One region of the Mesorhizobium sp. LjRoot246 genome, then DNA from elsewhere that is predicted to be linked to it. Evidence: predicted binding sites of a transcription regulator. Region 1 holds the regulator's gene; the other holds the start of a gene.

What was found. The regulator HrcA, encoded in region 1, represses chaperone genes, less so after heat shock. The targets are predictions, from matches to a motif close to GTTAGCACTCNCNNNNNGNGAGTGCTAAC.
Region 2: a site for HrcA is predicted at 3,389-3,417, ahead of ACSQ3L_RS13475 (co-chaperone GroES). Genes of this name have one in related genera too.

What each region holds. Positions count from the first base shown of each region.
Region 1 is NZ_CAXUSN020000001.1:862,791-869,044, reverse strand. It holds gene ACSQ3L_RS04025 (LysE family translocator) at 1-48, opposite strand, end outside; gene ACSQ3L_RS04020 (PQQ-dependent sugar dehydrogenase) at 327-1,682, opposite strand; gene ACSQ3L_RS04015 (hypothetical protein) at 1,782-1,979, opposite strand; gene hrcA (heat-inducible transcriptional repressor HrcA) at 2,004-3,086, opposite strand; gene rph (ribonuclease PH) at 3,243-3,959, shown strand; gene ACSQ3L_RS04000 (VOC family protein) at 4,144-4,554, shown strand; gene rdgB (RdgB/HAM1 family non-canonical purine NTP pyrophosphatase) at 4,554-5,216, shown strand; gene hemW (radical SAM family heme chaperone HemW) at 5,213-6,254, shown strand, end outside.
Region 2 is NZ_CAXUSN020000001.1:2,797,923-2,804,176, forward strand. It holds gene ACSQ3L_RS13435 (ABC transporter substrate-binding protein) at 1-292, opposite strand, end outside; gene ACSQ3L_RS13440 (LacI family DNA-binding transcriptional regulator) at 356-1,399, opposite strand; tRNA gene ACSQ3L_RS13445 (tRNA-Cys) at 1,669-1,744, shown strand; gene ACSQ3L_RS13450 (hypothetical protein) at 1,903-2,154, shown strand; gene ACSQ3L_RS13455 (hypothetical protein) at 2,160-2,351, shown strand; gene ACSQ3L_RS13460 (DUF6500 family protein) at 2,422-2,643, shown strand; gene ACSQ3L_RS13465 (DUF1488 domain-containing protein) at 2,711-2,977, opposite strand; gene ACSQ3L_RS13470 (hypothetical protein) at 2,974-3,222, opposite strand; gene ACSQ3L_RS13475 (co-chaperone GroES) at 3,473-3,802, shown strand; gene groL (chaperonin GroEL) at 3,836-5,467, shown strand; gene ACSQ3L_RS13485 (hypothetical protein) at 5,620-5,778, shown strand; gene ACSQ3L_RS13490 (GYD domain-containing protein) at 6,046-6,254, shown strand, end outside.

The DNA.
Region 1 (6,254 bases):
GGCGATGCCGAGAGCGGCACTATAGGCGAGGAATCCGGTAAGGGTCATGGCATTCGTCTCAGATCAGAGCGCTTTATCGCATGGGACCGGCCAAGATTGAATTCCCTGGGGTCGGATTCTATTGCACCAGATATCGGGGGCCTCGCCTTACGAAGCCCCCTCATCCGGCCGCTTCGCGGCCACCTTCTCCCCGAGGGGAGAAGAGACGGGCGCCAGCGCCTGCTGACTCCTCTCCCCTCGGGGAGAGGTCGGATTGCCCCGAATTGCTGTTGCAATTCGGTTTTGGCAATCCGGGTGAGGGGGCTTGTGTCGCCCGGTAAAATTGCTCAAGAACGGCCGTCGCCATGGGTGACGCGCCAGATGGTGCCGTTGCCATCCTCGCTCACGATCAGCGCGCCATCGCTCGCCACCGCCACGCCGACCGGACGGCCCCAGACCTCACCGTTGGAGGCGACGAAGCCGGTGATGAAATCTTCATACTCGCCGGTCGGCTTGCCGTCCTTGAACAGCAATCTCACCACCTTGTATCCGGTCCTGTTGCCGCGGTTCCATGAACCATGCAGCGCGACGAAGGCATCGCCCTTGTATTCGGCCGGAAAGCTTGTCCCCTCGTAGAAGGCGATGTTGAGCGGCGACGAATGCGCCTGCATCAGCACATCGGGAATATCAGCCTTGCCGGCAAGATCGGGGCGCTCGCCCTTGTGGCGCGGATCCTCGTTGTTGCCGATATAGTACCAGGGCCAGCCATAGAAGGCGCCCTCTTTGACCGCGGTCGCGTATTCGGGCGGCACATTGTCGCCAAGCGCATCGCGTTCGTTGACGACGCACCACAACGCCCCGGTCGCCGGCTGAACGGTCATGCCCGAGCAATTGCGCAGGCCGGTGGCAAAGATGCGGCCGTTGTTGCCGTTGGGATCGAAGGCCAGCACGTCGGCGCGGCCGTCCTCGGATCCCCAGGCAGCACCGAGCGGCTGCGACTTCGCCCAGGCGGCTAGGCCGCCTTTCGGTTCCTTGCCCATACCCTCGGCGACATTCGATCCCGAGCCGACCGACAGATAAAGCGTCTTGCCGTCCGGCGAGAAGGCTATGTCGCGGGTCCAGTGATGATTGGCAGGGATGTTGTCGACGATGGTTTCAGGGTCGCCGGATGTCTTCAGGTCGCCATTGCGGTAGGCAAAGCGCACGATGCTGTCGCTGTTGGCGACATAGACCCATTGCGGGCTATCGCCCGGCGGATAGAAGGCAATGCCATAGGGCTGGTTGAGATTGCTGGCAAAGATGCCGTCCTCAGCCGGCTTCGCGCTGCCTTCGGTCAAGCGATAGACGCGGACCTGGTTGGCTTCGCTGTCGGCGACGAACAGGTCGCCATTCGGCGCGACGCGCACGACGCGCGGATTGTCGATGCCCGATGCGATCAGCTCGGCCGAGAACCCTGGCGGCAATTGCGGCTTGGCGTCTTGTGGCCGTTCCGCTGGGCTGGCGCTGTTCGACGCGGATTTGGTGGCATAGGGCTTTGGCATATCGTCCGGCCTGATCAGGCGACGCACGCCCGGCTTGTCCGCTCGCCAGTCGCCGAAAGCGGCAGCACCTTTCAGCACGGACTTATCCGCCTGCTGGGCGAATGAAACGGTCGAGAGAAACAGTGCGGCGGCGGAAATCGCCAGACCGGCGGAACGGATCATCCTATCCTCCAATGTTTGGCCGAGAAGACAGGAACGGGCGGCTTTATCGATCGTTCCCGCGGCACACAATGAGTTGAAGGAAGCTCCCGTTTTCCGGGCTCAGGTGCCGGCGGCGTAGAAATCGTCGTCGAGGCGTTTTTCCAACTCGACGAGATCGGCCGGCAGTGGCAGGCCCATGGCACGCATTTCCCGCAGTTTCTCGCGCAACTGCTCCTGGATTTCGTGCTGGTCCTCCGGCTGGTTGACCATTTCCTCGAGCAGCAGGCTGATCCGGGCCTTGAATTCTTCGAGCGCCATCGTCGTCTCCTCGGTTAGATCAGCTTAACGGAGCATGCGCGATATCAGCTGCGCGGTGTAATCCACCATCGGCACGATGCGCGCGTAATTCAGCCGGGTCGGGCCGATGACGCCGAGCGCGCCGACGACGCGGGCGTCCTTGTCGCGATAGGGGGCGACCACCAGCGACGAGCCCGACAGCGAAAACAGCTTGTTTTCCGAGCCGATGAAGATGCGCACGCCCGACCCCTGTTCGGCGAGGTCGAGCAACTGGATCAGACCGTCCTGCGTCTCCATGTCCTCGAACAGATGGCGCAGCAGTTCGATGTCGGCCTGCGCGGTGACATTTTCGAGCAGATTGGCGCGGCCGCGCACGATGAGCCGCGCCGGCAGGCCGCTGTCGGCGCCGGCCCATACTGCCAGCCCCTTTTCGACCAGGTCCTGCGACAGCGTGTCGAGTGCGGCCCTGGTTTCTTCCTTGATGCGGGCGATCTCGATCCGCGCCTCGGCCAGCGTGCGGCCACGGATATGGGCGTTGAGGAAATTCGAGGCCTCGTGCAGTTGCGAGACGGTGACGCCGGCGGGCAGCTCGACGACGCGGTTTTCGACGTCGCCATTCTGCGACACCAGCACCGCCAGCGCCTTGGTCGGTTCGAGCTGAATGAATTCAATGTGCTTCAGCGCCACCTCGTTCTTGGCGGCCAGCACCAGACCGGCGCCGCGCGACATGCCCGACAGCATCTGGCTGGCCTCGGTCAGCATCTGCTCCAGCGTCGCGCCCGAGCCGGACGCCCGCACCTGTGCCTCGATGGCGCGGCGCTCCTCGTCGGAAAGGTCGCCAAGCTCCATGAAGGCGTCAACGAAGAAACGCAGGCCGGCTTGCGTCGGCAGCCGGCCGGCCGAGATGTGAGGCGCGTAGATCAGGCCGAGATGCTCGAGGTCGCTCATCACGTTGCGGATGGTGGCTGGCGACAGCGAGGACGGCAGGATGCGCGACAGGCTGCGGGATCCCACGGGTTCGCCGTCCTTGAGATAGGAATCGACGATGCGCCGAAAAATGTCGCGCGAGCGCATGTCGAGCGATTGAAGAGCGGGCAACTGCGAAGCGGGATCGACTGTCTTGGTCATACGGCCAAAAACCTCCGGCCCAAGGATATAGACTTACGCTGCGCCCGCGCAACCCGGTGTCTGTGTCAGATCGCCCGGCCATTTTCCTTTGCGCCACGCGTCCCATGCGGTTACAAGCCGGCCAAGATTCCGAAAAATGACAAGAAAGCAGCCTGAATGCGCCCCTCCAAACGCCAATTCGACGAAATGCGTGCCATCTCCTTCGAGCGCGGCGTGTCCAAGCATGCCGAAGGCTCATGCCTGGTGAAGTTCGGCGACACGCATGTCCTGTGCACGGCAAGCCTCGAAGAGAAGGTGCCGGGCTGGATGCGCAATTCCGGTAAGGGCTGGGTGACGGCCGAATACGGCATGCTGCCGCGTTCGACCGGCGAGCGCATGCGCCGCGAGGCTTCCGCCGGCAAGCAGGGCGGCCGCACGCTAGAGATCCAGCGGCTGATCGGCCGCTCTTTACGCGCCGTGGTCGATTTGCAGGCATTGGGCGAGCAGCAGATCACCGTCGACTGCGACGTCATCCAGGCCGATGGCGGCACCCGCACCGCCTCGATCACCGGCGGCTGGGTGGCGCTGTACGACTGCCTGCGCTGGATGGAAGCGCGCCAGATGGCCAGCGTCGCCAAGGTGCTGAAGGACCACGTCGCGGCGATCTCCTGCGGCATCCATGACGGCCAGCCGGTCATCGATCTCGACTATATCGAGGATTCCTCGGCCGGCACCGACGCCAATTTCGTCATGACCGGCAAGGGCGGCATTGTCGAGGTCCAGGGCACCGCCGAAGGCGAACCTTTCTCGGAAGAGCAGTTCGCGGACTTGATGGGCCTGGCCAAGAAAGGCATCCAGCGCCTGGTGAGTTTACAACAGATGGCGGTGGCGTAGGTTTTCAAATGCCGAGCTTGAGCGCCCCCCTCTGGCCTGCCGGCCATCTCCCCCTCAAGGGGGGAGATTGGATGTCATTTCGGCCTTCGCCAATCTCCGGCGTTGCAGGATGCGCGACAACGCAGAAGCTGCCAATCTCCCCACCTGAGGGGGAGATGGCCGGCAGGCCAGAGGGGGGCGCCTCGTGACACCCTCTGCAATCCTGGAATCCGCCCTCTACGTCACCGACCTGACCGCCGCGGAAACCTTCTACACCGACATTCTCGGCCTCAATCTCCTCGGCAAGGTCGACGGCCGCCACCTGTTCTTCCGCTGTGGCCCCGGCGTGCTGCTCATCTTCAACGCCGAGGCAACCAAGATCCCGCCGGCGCCCGACGCCAGGTTGCCGGTTCCGCCGCACGGCACGGTGGGCGAAGGCCATCTCTGCTTTGCGGCGACCGCCGACGAAATCGCGCGCTGGAAAGCCCGTCTCGAGGCGAAAAACATCGCCATCGAAAGCGAATTCGAATGGCCGCAGGGCGGCCGTTCGATCTATATACGCGACCCCTCGGGCAATTCGATCGAATTCGCCGAGCCACGGATCTGGGGCATTTGATGCATTCTCTCGATGGCAAGAAGATCGTCGTCGCCAGCCACAATGACGGCAAGCTGCGCGAATTCGCCGGCCTGATGGGGCCGTTCGGCTTCGAGGCGAAGTCGGCCAAGGAGTTTGACCTGCCGGAGCCTGATGAGACCGGCACCACCTTCGAGGAGAACGCCTACATCAAGGCGCTGGCCGCCGCCAAGGCGACCGGCCTGCCCGCGTTGTCGGACGATTCCGGCCTGTGCGTCGACGCGCTTGATGGCGCGCCCGGCGTCTACACCGCCAATTGGGCAGAAACACCTGACGGTTCGCGCGATTTCGGCATGGCCATGCAGCGCACCGAAGTGGCGCTGCAGGAAGTCGGCGCTGCCTTGCCGGAGCAGCGCAAGGGACGCTTTGTCGCCGTCATCTGCCTGGCGTTCCCCGACGGCGAGGCCGAATATTATCGCGGCGAGGCAGAAGGCACGCTGGTCTGGCCGCCGCGCGGCGAGCTCGGCTTCGGCTATGACCCGGTGTTCCTGCCCGATGGCTTCGACAAGACTTTTGGTGAAATGACGGCGCAAGAAAAACACGGCTGGAAGCCCGGACAGCCGACGGCGCTGTCGCACCGCGCCCGCGCCTTCCAGAAATTCGCCCAAGCGCGATTGGATTTGACCAGATTGGGCTCGGCATGAGCATGCTGCTCGACCGGACGCCCGGCTTCGGCGTCTATGTCCATTGGCCGTTCTGCGCGGCCAAGTGCCCCTATTGCGACTTCAACAGTCATGTTCGCCACCAGCCGGTCGACCAGGACCGCTTCGCCAGCGCCTTCGAGGTCGAGCTGGCGACGATGCGTGAGCGCACCGGGCCGCGCGAGGTGACCAGCATTTTTCTCGGCGGCGGCACGCCGTCACTGATGAAGCCGGAAACGGTGGCCAGGGTTCTGGACGCCGTGGCGAAGAACTGGACCGTTCCTGATGGCATCGAGGTGACGCTGGAGGCCAATCCCTCCTCGGTCGAGGCCGAACGCTTTCGCGGCTACCGGACGGCTGGCGTCAACCGCGTGTCGCTTGGCGTGCAGGCGCTGAACGACAAGGATTTGCGCTTCCTCGGCCGGCTGCACGATGTCGATGAAGCACTGCACGCCATCGGGCTGGCGCGGGAAATATTCCCAAGGCTCTCCTTCGACCTCATCTATGCGCGGCCCGGCCAGACGCCGGAGGCGTGGGCATCGGAGCTCCAACAGGCGATCGGCCACGCGGCCGACCATTTGTCGCTCTACCAACTAACCATCGAGGAAGGCACGCCCTTCCACGCGCTGCATGCGGCGAAGAAATTCATCATCCCCGACAATGACCACGCCGCCGACCTCTATGCGCTGACGCAGGAGATCACTACGGCGCACGGCCTGCCGGCCTACGAGATTTCCAACCACGCCCGGCCGGGCGCGGAAAGCCGGCACAATCTGACCTATTGGCGCTATGGCGAATATGTCGGCGTCGGCCCCGGCGCGCATGGCCGCTTCGTCGAGAACGGCCGCCGCACGGTGACGATCGCCGAAAGAATGCCGGAAACCTGGGCCAATCTGGTCGAGGCCAAGGGGCATGGCGTCACCGGCGGCGAGATCCTGACGCGCTCGGAAGAGGCCGACGAGTTCCTGCTGATGGGCCTGCGGCTGGCCGAGGGTATCGATCTCTCCCGCTACGAGGCGTTCTCCGGACGCGGCCTGTCGA
Region 2 (6,254 bases), 1.9 Mb from region 1:
CCAACTGGCCGGCAGCGGCGAAGGAGGGCGTGTAGATCAGGTCGAGCGAAAGCGCGTCGGGCGCAGTGCCGCCGGCGGCCGCAGCACCGTATTTCGGGATGATCTCGGCATTGGGGATGATATCCAGCTTGATCTGGTTGGTGTGCGCCTTGTTGTAGGCATCGACGATCCTCGGCATGAAATTCGAGCCGTCGGCACGCACCCAGATATTGGCCGTTTCGGCGGCGGCAGTGCCGAGACCGCTGCCCAGCACGGCAGCGGCCAGGGTCAGTTTGGCAATCAGGTTCCTCATATTCTCCTCCTCCAGGTTTGACCGCGCTCCGCGGCTTGGCGCCGATCACGCGGCGCTTCGTCTTCAGCCATCCAACGGATGGCCGCATGACTGCCGCACCACCAGCCGGCACGGCAGTTTTCGAATGCCCGGCGCGGCGGGCTTGCCGCCGACCAGCGAAAGCAGGGTCAGCCCGGCCTCGCGCCCGAGTGCGATCAGGTTCATGTCGATTGAGGTCAGCGGCGGGCGCGTCGCCTCGGCCACGATCTCCCAATTGTCGAAACCGATCACGCCGACATCGCCAGGAACGCTCAAGCCGCGCTCGCGCAAGGCATCGATGACGCCACGTGCGATCTGGTCGTTGCCACAGAAGACGGCGTCCGGCCTTTTTTTCCCCCTGTCGAACAGTTGCGCCACCGCTTCGTGACCCCAGGCTTCCGACCAGGAGCCGAGCAGCGGCTCGGTGACCGGCAGGCCGTTTTCGGTCAGCACGTCGCGGTAAGCCTGGGCGCGGGCGTGCACCACGGCAAAGCTCGCCGGTCCGGTGACATGGGCGATGCGCTTCCAGCCCAGCCGGCACAGATGTTCGACCGCCAGCCTGGCGCCGTCGGCGTCGTCCGAGACGAAGGCGATGGCGTCGGGATCGGGCTGGGTGAAGGCATAGATCACCGGGACGCGCAGATTGGAGAGGTCGACGGGCAGATGGCGATCGATGCGCTTGCCGGTGGCGATGATGCCGTCGACGCGCTTGTCCAGCATGGCGTCGACATGCATCTGGCCCAGCCGCGGGTCCTCCTCGACGTTGCACAGGAACACCGAGACGCCATTGTCGACCAGCGCGTCCGAAATGCCCGACATCAGCGGCAGCGAGAAGCGGCCATAGGTATCGTTGGTGAGCAGGCCGACGGTGAAGCTGCGCCGCCTCAGCAGGCTCTGCGCCAGGCTGTTGGGCCGGAAGCCGAGCCGCCGGGCCGTCTCGCGGATACGCTCGCGCGTCTCGGCGGTCATCCGTCCCTGGTCATTGAGCGCCTTCGATGCGGTGGCGACGCTGACTCCTGCCTGCGCGGCCACGTCACGCAAGGTGACTGGCTTGGAAAAGACCGGAACAGGCAGATCGTCCGATGGCATCGCGTCGAGAATCCTTAGTTGGGAAAAGGTTTTCTCTTGCTGGCTCGAAAATGACCCGGCACATGGCCAAGCCCGATCGGAGATGTTTGGAAAAACCTTTTCTCAACTCAAGGCTAGGCCAGATCCGGTGATCGTTCAAGGGGAAAGTTGGTTGGGCAAGCCTCTCCAACACACGTGCTGGCGCGTTCTGAAAATCGCTGCCAAAAATCCTGAACAATCCCTCGGGATTAACCTTTCCGTAAATGTTTGGCCGCTACTTCAATAGCCATGGCCTCGTGGCGGAGCGGCTACGCTGGAGACTGCAAATCTCTGAAGCCTCGGTTCGATCCCGAGGCGAGGCCTCCAAAATCTCGCGTCGAACAGCAGTTCCAATCTGCCCAAGGGCAGTCAATTCCCAGCGAGTAGATTTGCGCATTCCGAAGGCGGTGCAGACCGGCCGCTAAAGCAGTCCTGTGTTGCATTTTGGCATGCAGGTCGTTCGCGAAAGGGTGCTATAAAGGGACATGAGCGTTCTTGCTCCGCTCTTCCCGACATTCGAGGTCATTTTCGTGCGTGAACCTTCGCTGCTGCCCGTCTTTGGAAAACTTGGCCTCAAAGCGCCTGTCACGTTTGTGGCCGCACCGGCCCGGCCGGCGGGTGTCGTGTCGCGCCTACGGGATCTTCTGGCCGCGCATGGCGGCATGGTGCTGAAACTGTCGGTCGTCGCCTGGACGGTGCTGATCCTGGGCGCCGTGTTCTTCATGATGCAGGGCTGACCGGCATGGCCAACCGCTACACGCTGCGCATGGAGCTTCCCCAGAGCTGGAGCATCATCGATGTCTTCACTGGCCAGCCTGCGGTGGTCCGGCAAAAGGTGATGGTCGGCATGGGTCCGCGCGAGGCGGAGGACATGGTCGTGCAGATGAATATCCGCGACGTCAAGCGCCGCGAACGGGCCGAGCGCAAGCCCTGAACCGTATCGGCCGTTGCGTCAGGGTTTCGGCGCCGGCAGCAGCCTGCGCACCGCAAATCAAAGGAATCCCGTGAGAGCCAGCCTGAAGCACAAGATACTAGAAATCTGCGACCGCAAGATCGCCGAAAAAGGGACCGGCGTCGGCGTGTCGTTCTATGCGTTCTTCGCCAACAGGAACGACGACCCCGAACTCCTGATGGAAGCCGCCGAATGGTGGATCAGAACCCACCGCCTCGATCATTTTGAAAAAGCTGAAAAGATACGCACGATGGTCGAGGAGATGGACCTTTAATCGTCATTTCCAAGCATGTCGTTGTCTCAAAACCGAGCTCACTTTTAAGCGACATACATTAGGCTGATCAGCTGAAATCGGCTGCCGTCAGCACATACATGCTCTTGTGGGTGCGGCCGTAGGCCTTCGACGCCACCTCACGGATGGCGCTGCTCTCGGTGTCGAATGTCTGGAGGTAGCCGGCTTCATCGGCAGCAGTTCCCGGCCGCATCTTGGCCATGGCGTCGGCGGCGACGGAGAAGGAGATCTGGAACATTCCGTCATGGCCGACGAAACGGATGCGCTGGCCGGCTTCGTCATAGCTGCGGCTGCGGTTGGGGAAGGTGAGACTCATGTCTTTACCTCCGTGGCTTTCTTGGTCACCCGCTTCTTCTTCGGTGTCGGGTTCAGGGCCTCGGCGACGCGGTCGGCTTCTTCCTTGGCCAGCCGAAGCTCTCTCAGCCTTGCCGTCTTGATCTCCCTGGCCCTTGCCTCGGACATGTATTCGGCGGTTGCCTTGTTTTTCTCCGCCGTCTTTTTCTGCTTGTCGACAAAGCGGGCTTCAGCTTTTTCCATGATCGTCTGATTGCCTTCGGCCATCGAAGAAATCTCCCTTGTTCGTGAAATCGTGAAAATGAACTTGTCCGATAAATAGGCACTCGATCGGCAAAATTCAATCTTTTGAAATATTTGACGCCCTGTCGATATCACGAAACGGCAGACCGAAATAATACTTTTGAATATTTAATTCGGCTCGTGAATAATTTTTGGCACTCCTATCTATCGAGTGCCAACGCGTCTATAGAGGAGGGGCGTGGCCGCCTGTGCCGGCCCCAGAAAGAAAGTTCCCATGAAATTTCGGCCTCTCCACGACCGCGTCGTCATTCGTCGCGCCGAAGGCGATATCAAATCCAAGGGCGGGATCATCATTCCCGACACTGCCAAGGAAAAGCCGCAGGAGGGCGAAGTCGTCGCTGTCGGCCCTGGCGCACGCGACGAAAACGGCGCACTTGTTCCGCTCGACGTCAAGGCCGGCGACTTCATCCTGTTCGGCAAATGGTCGGGCACCGAGGTCAAGATCGACGGCGAGGACCTTCTGATCATGAAGGAAGCCGACATTATGGGCATTATCGAGAAGCCCGTGATCGAGAAGACCGTGGCCGCCAAGAAGGCTGCCTGATCTCACTTTCTCCGAACGAACTGGATAAAAATCATGTCTGCCAAGGAAATCAAATTCTCCACCGATGCGCGCGATCGCATGCTGCGCGGCGTCGAGATCCTCAACAATGCGGTGAAGGTCACGCTCGGCCCCAAGGGCCGCAACGTCATCATCGACAAGGCCTATGGCGCGCCGCGCATCACCAAGGACGGCGTCACCGTCGCCAAGGAAATCGAACTTGCCGACAAGTTCGAGAACATGGGCGCGCAGATGGTGCGCGAAGTTGCCTCGAAGACCAATGATCTCGCCGGTGACGGCACCACCACCGCAACGGTGCTGGCCGCTTCGATCCTGCGCGAAGGCGCCAAGCTGGTCGCCGCCGGCATGAACCCGATGGATTTGAAGCGCGGCATCGACCAGGCGGTTTCTGCTGTGGTCAAGGAAATCCAGGCGCGGGCCAAGAAGGTCAAGTCGTCGGCCGAGATCGCACAAGTCGGTACCATCGCTGCCAATGGCGATGCCAGCGTCGGCGAAATGATTGCCAAGGCGATGGACAAGGTCGGCAATGACGGCGTCATCACCGTCGAGGAAGCCAAGACCGCCGAGACCGAACTCGACGTCGTCGAAGGCATGCAGTTCGACCGCGGCTATCTCTCGCCCTATTTCGTTACCAATGCCGACAAGATGCGCGTCGAACTGGAAGAGCCCTACATCCTCATCCACGAGAAGAAGCTCGGCAATCTGCAGGCGATGCTGCCGATCCTCGAAGCGGTGGTGCAGAGCGGCAGGCCGCTGCTGATCATCTCCGAGGACGTTGAGGGCGAGGCTCTGGCCACGCTGGTCGTCAACAAACTGCGCGGCGGCCTCAAGGTCGCGGCCGTCAAGGCCCCGGGCTTCGGCGATCGCCGCAAGGCGATGCTGGAAGACATCGCGGTGCTCACATCCGGCCAGATGATCTCGGAAGATCTCGGCATCAAGCTCGAAAACGTTACCATCGAGATGCTCGGCCGCGCCAAGCGCGTGCTGATCGAGAAGGACACCACCACCATCATCGACGGCGCCGGCACCAAGGCGACGATCCAGGCGCGCATCACCCAGATCAAGGGCCAGATCGAGGAGACGACCTCCGACTACGACAAGGAAAAGCTGCAGGAGCGGCTGGCCAAGCTCGCCGGCGGCGTTGCCGTCATCCGCGTCGGCGGCGTCACCGAGTCGGAAGTCAAGGAAAAGAAGGACCGCATCGACGACGCGCTGAATGCCACGCGCGCGGCGGTTGAAGAAGGCATTGTGCCCGGCGGCGGCGTCGCTCTGCTGCGTGCAAGGACCGTGCTTGGCGGCCTGACCGGCGCCAATGCCGATGTGACGGCCGGCATCACGATCGTGCTGCGGGCGCTTGAAGCGCCGATCCGCCAGATAGCCGAGAATTCCGGCGTCGAAGGCTCCATCGTCGTCGGCAAGCTCACCGACAGCAAGGACCACAATCAGGGTTTTGACGCCCAGAACGAGACCTATGTCGACATGATCAAGGCGGGCATCGTCGATCCGGCGAAAGTGGTGCGCACCGCACTGCAGGATGCCGGCTCGATCGCAGCCCTGCTGATCACCGCCGAGGCGATGATCAGTGACATTCCGCCGAAAGACGCTGCCCCTGCGGGTGGTGGCGGTGGCGGCATGGGCGGCTACTAAAGATTCGGCCGGTCTGCGAAGGTGGCTTCATGGAAGTCACCTTTCAGGCCTGACCTGAATCAGCCCCCGGCTCCTTGCTGAGTCGAGATGGGATAACTACCGCCGGGGGATTTTCTCCCGGCGTACAGGCCTCTAGCCCAGGAGACGGATCCATGATCACGTTCGTGCAGAAGCCAGAGACGGTCGTCACGACCGAAAAAACCGAGGAAAGCCGCTTCGACCGCATCCGCAGGATTGCCGCCGACAAGCACAAGAAATCCGATTCCGACACGGCGACGCCATCAAAGAGCGAACCCAAACGCCCGATGTGAGGTGGCGGAGACGCCGCTGCTTTCCGGCCCGAGCTCGATGCCATTGGCCGAGCTGTGATCCAGCCAGATCACCTCCGCAATCCCGGTGGCTGCTATCGGCATGTCCGGTATTGTCATTATATTAGCTTCAGCGCATATTCATCCGGCAGTGGACCCTTGGTCGCCAACGCGTCCAAGGGCGCCTGCAATTGTTCCGAAAAATAAATCGCTCCGTGGCGCTCGAATTATGGAGCAGCCACGAGACAATGACATTTGGAGGAAATACCCATGAAAGTAACTATTTTGGCAAACTATGCGCCTCATGCCGCCAAAGGATTGATGCAAGGCTCGGACAGGCAAGCTGCGGTCAAGGCGCTTTTTGAAAGCGTCGGCGGCAAGGTGACCAGCGTGATGTTCACGCGCGGCATCTATGACGTCGTCGTCAATGGCGAGGTGCCGGACCAGTCAGCGGGGATTGGCATGTCCCTTGCGGTGCG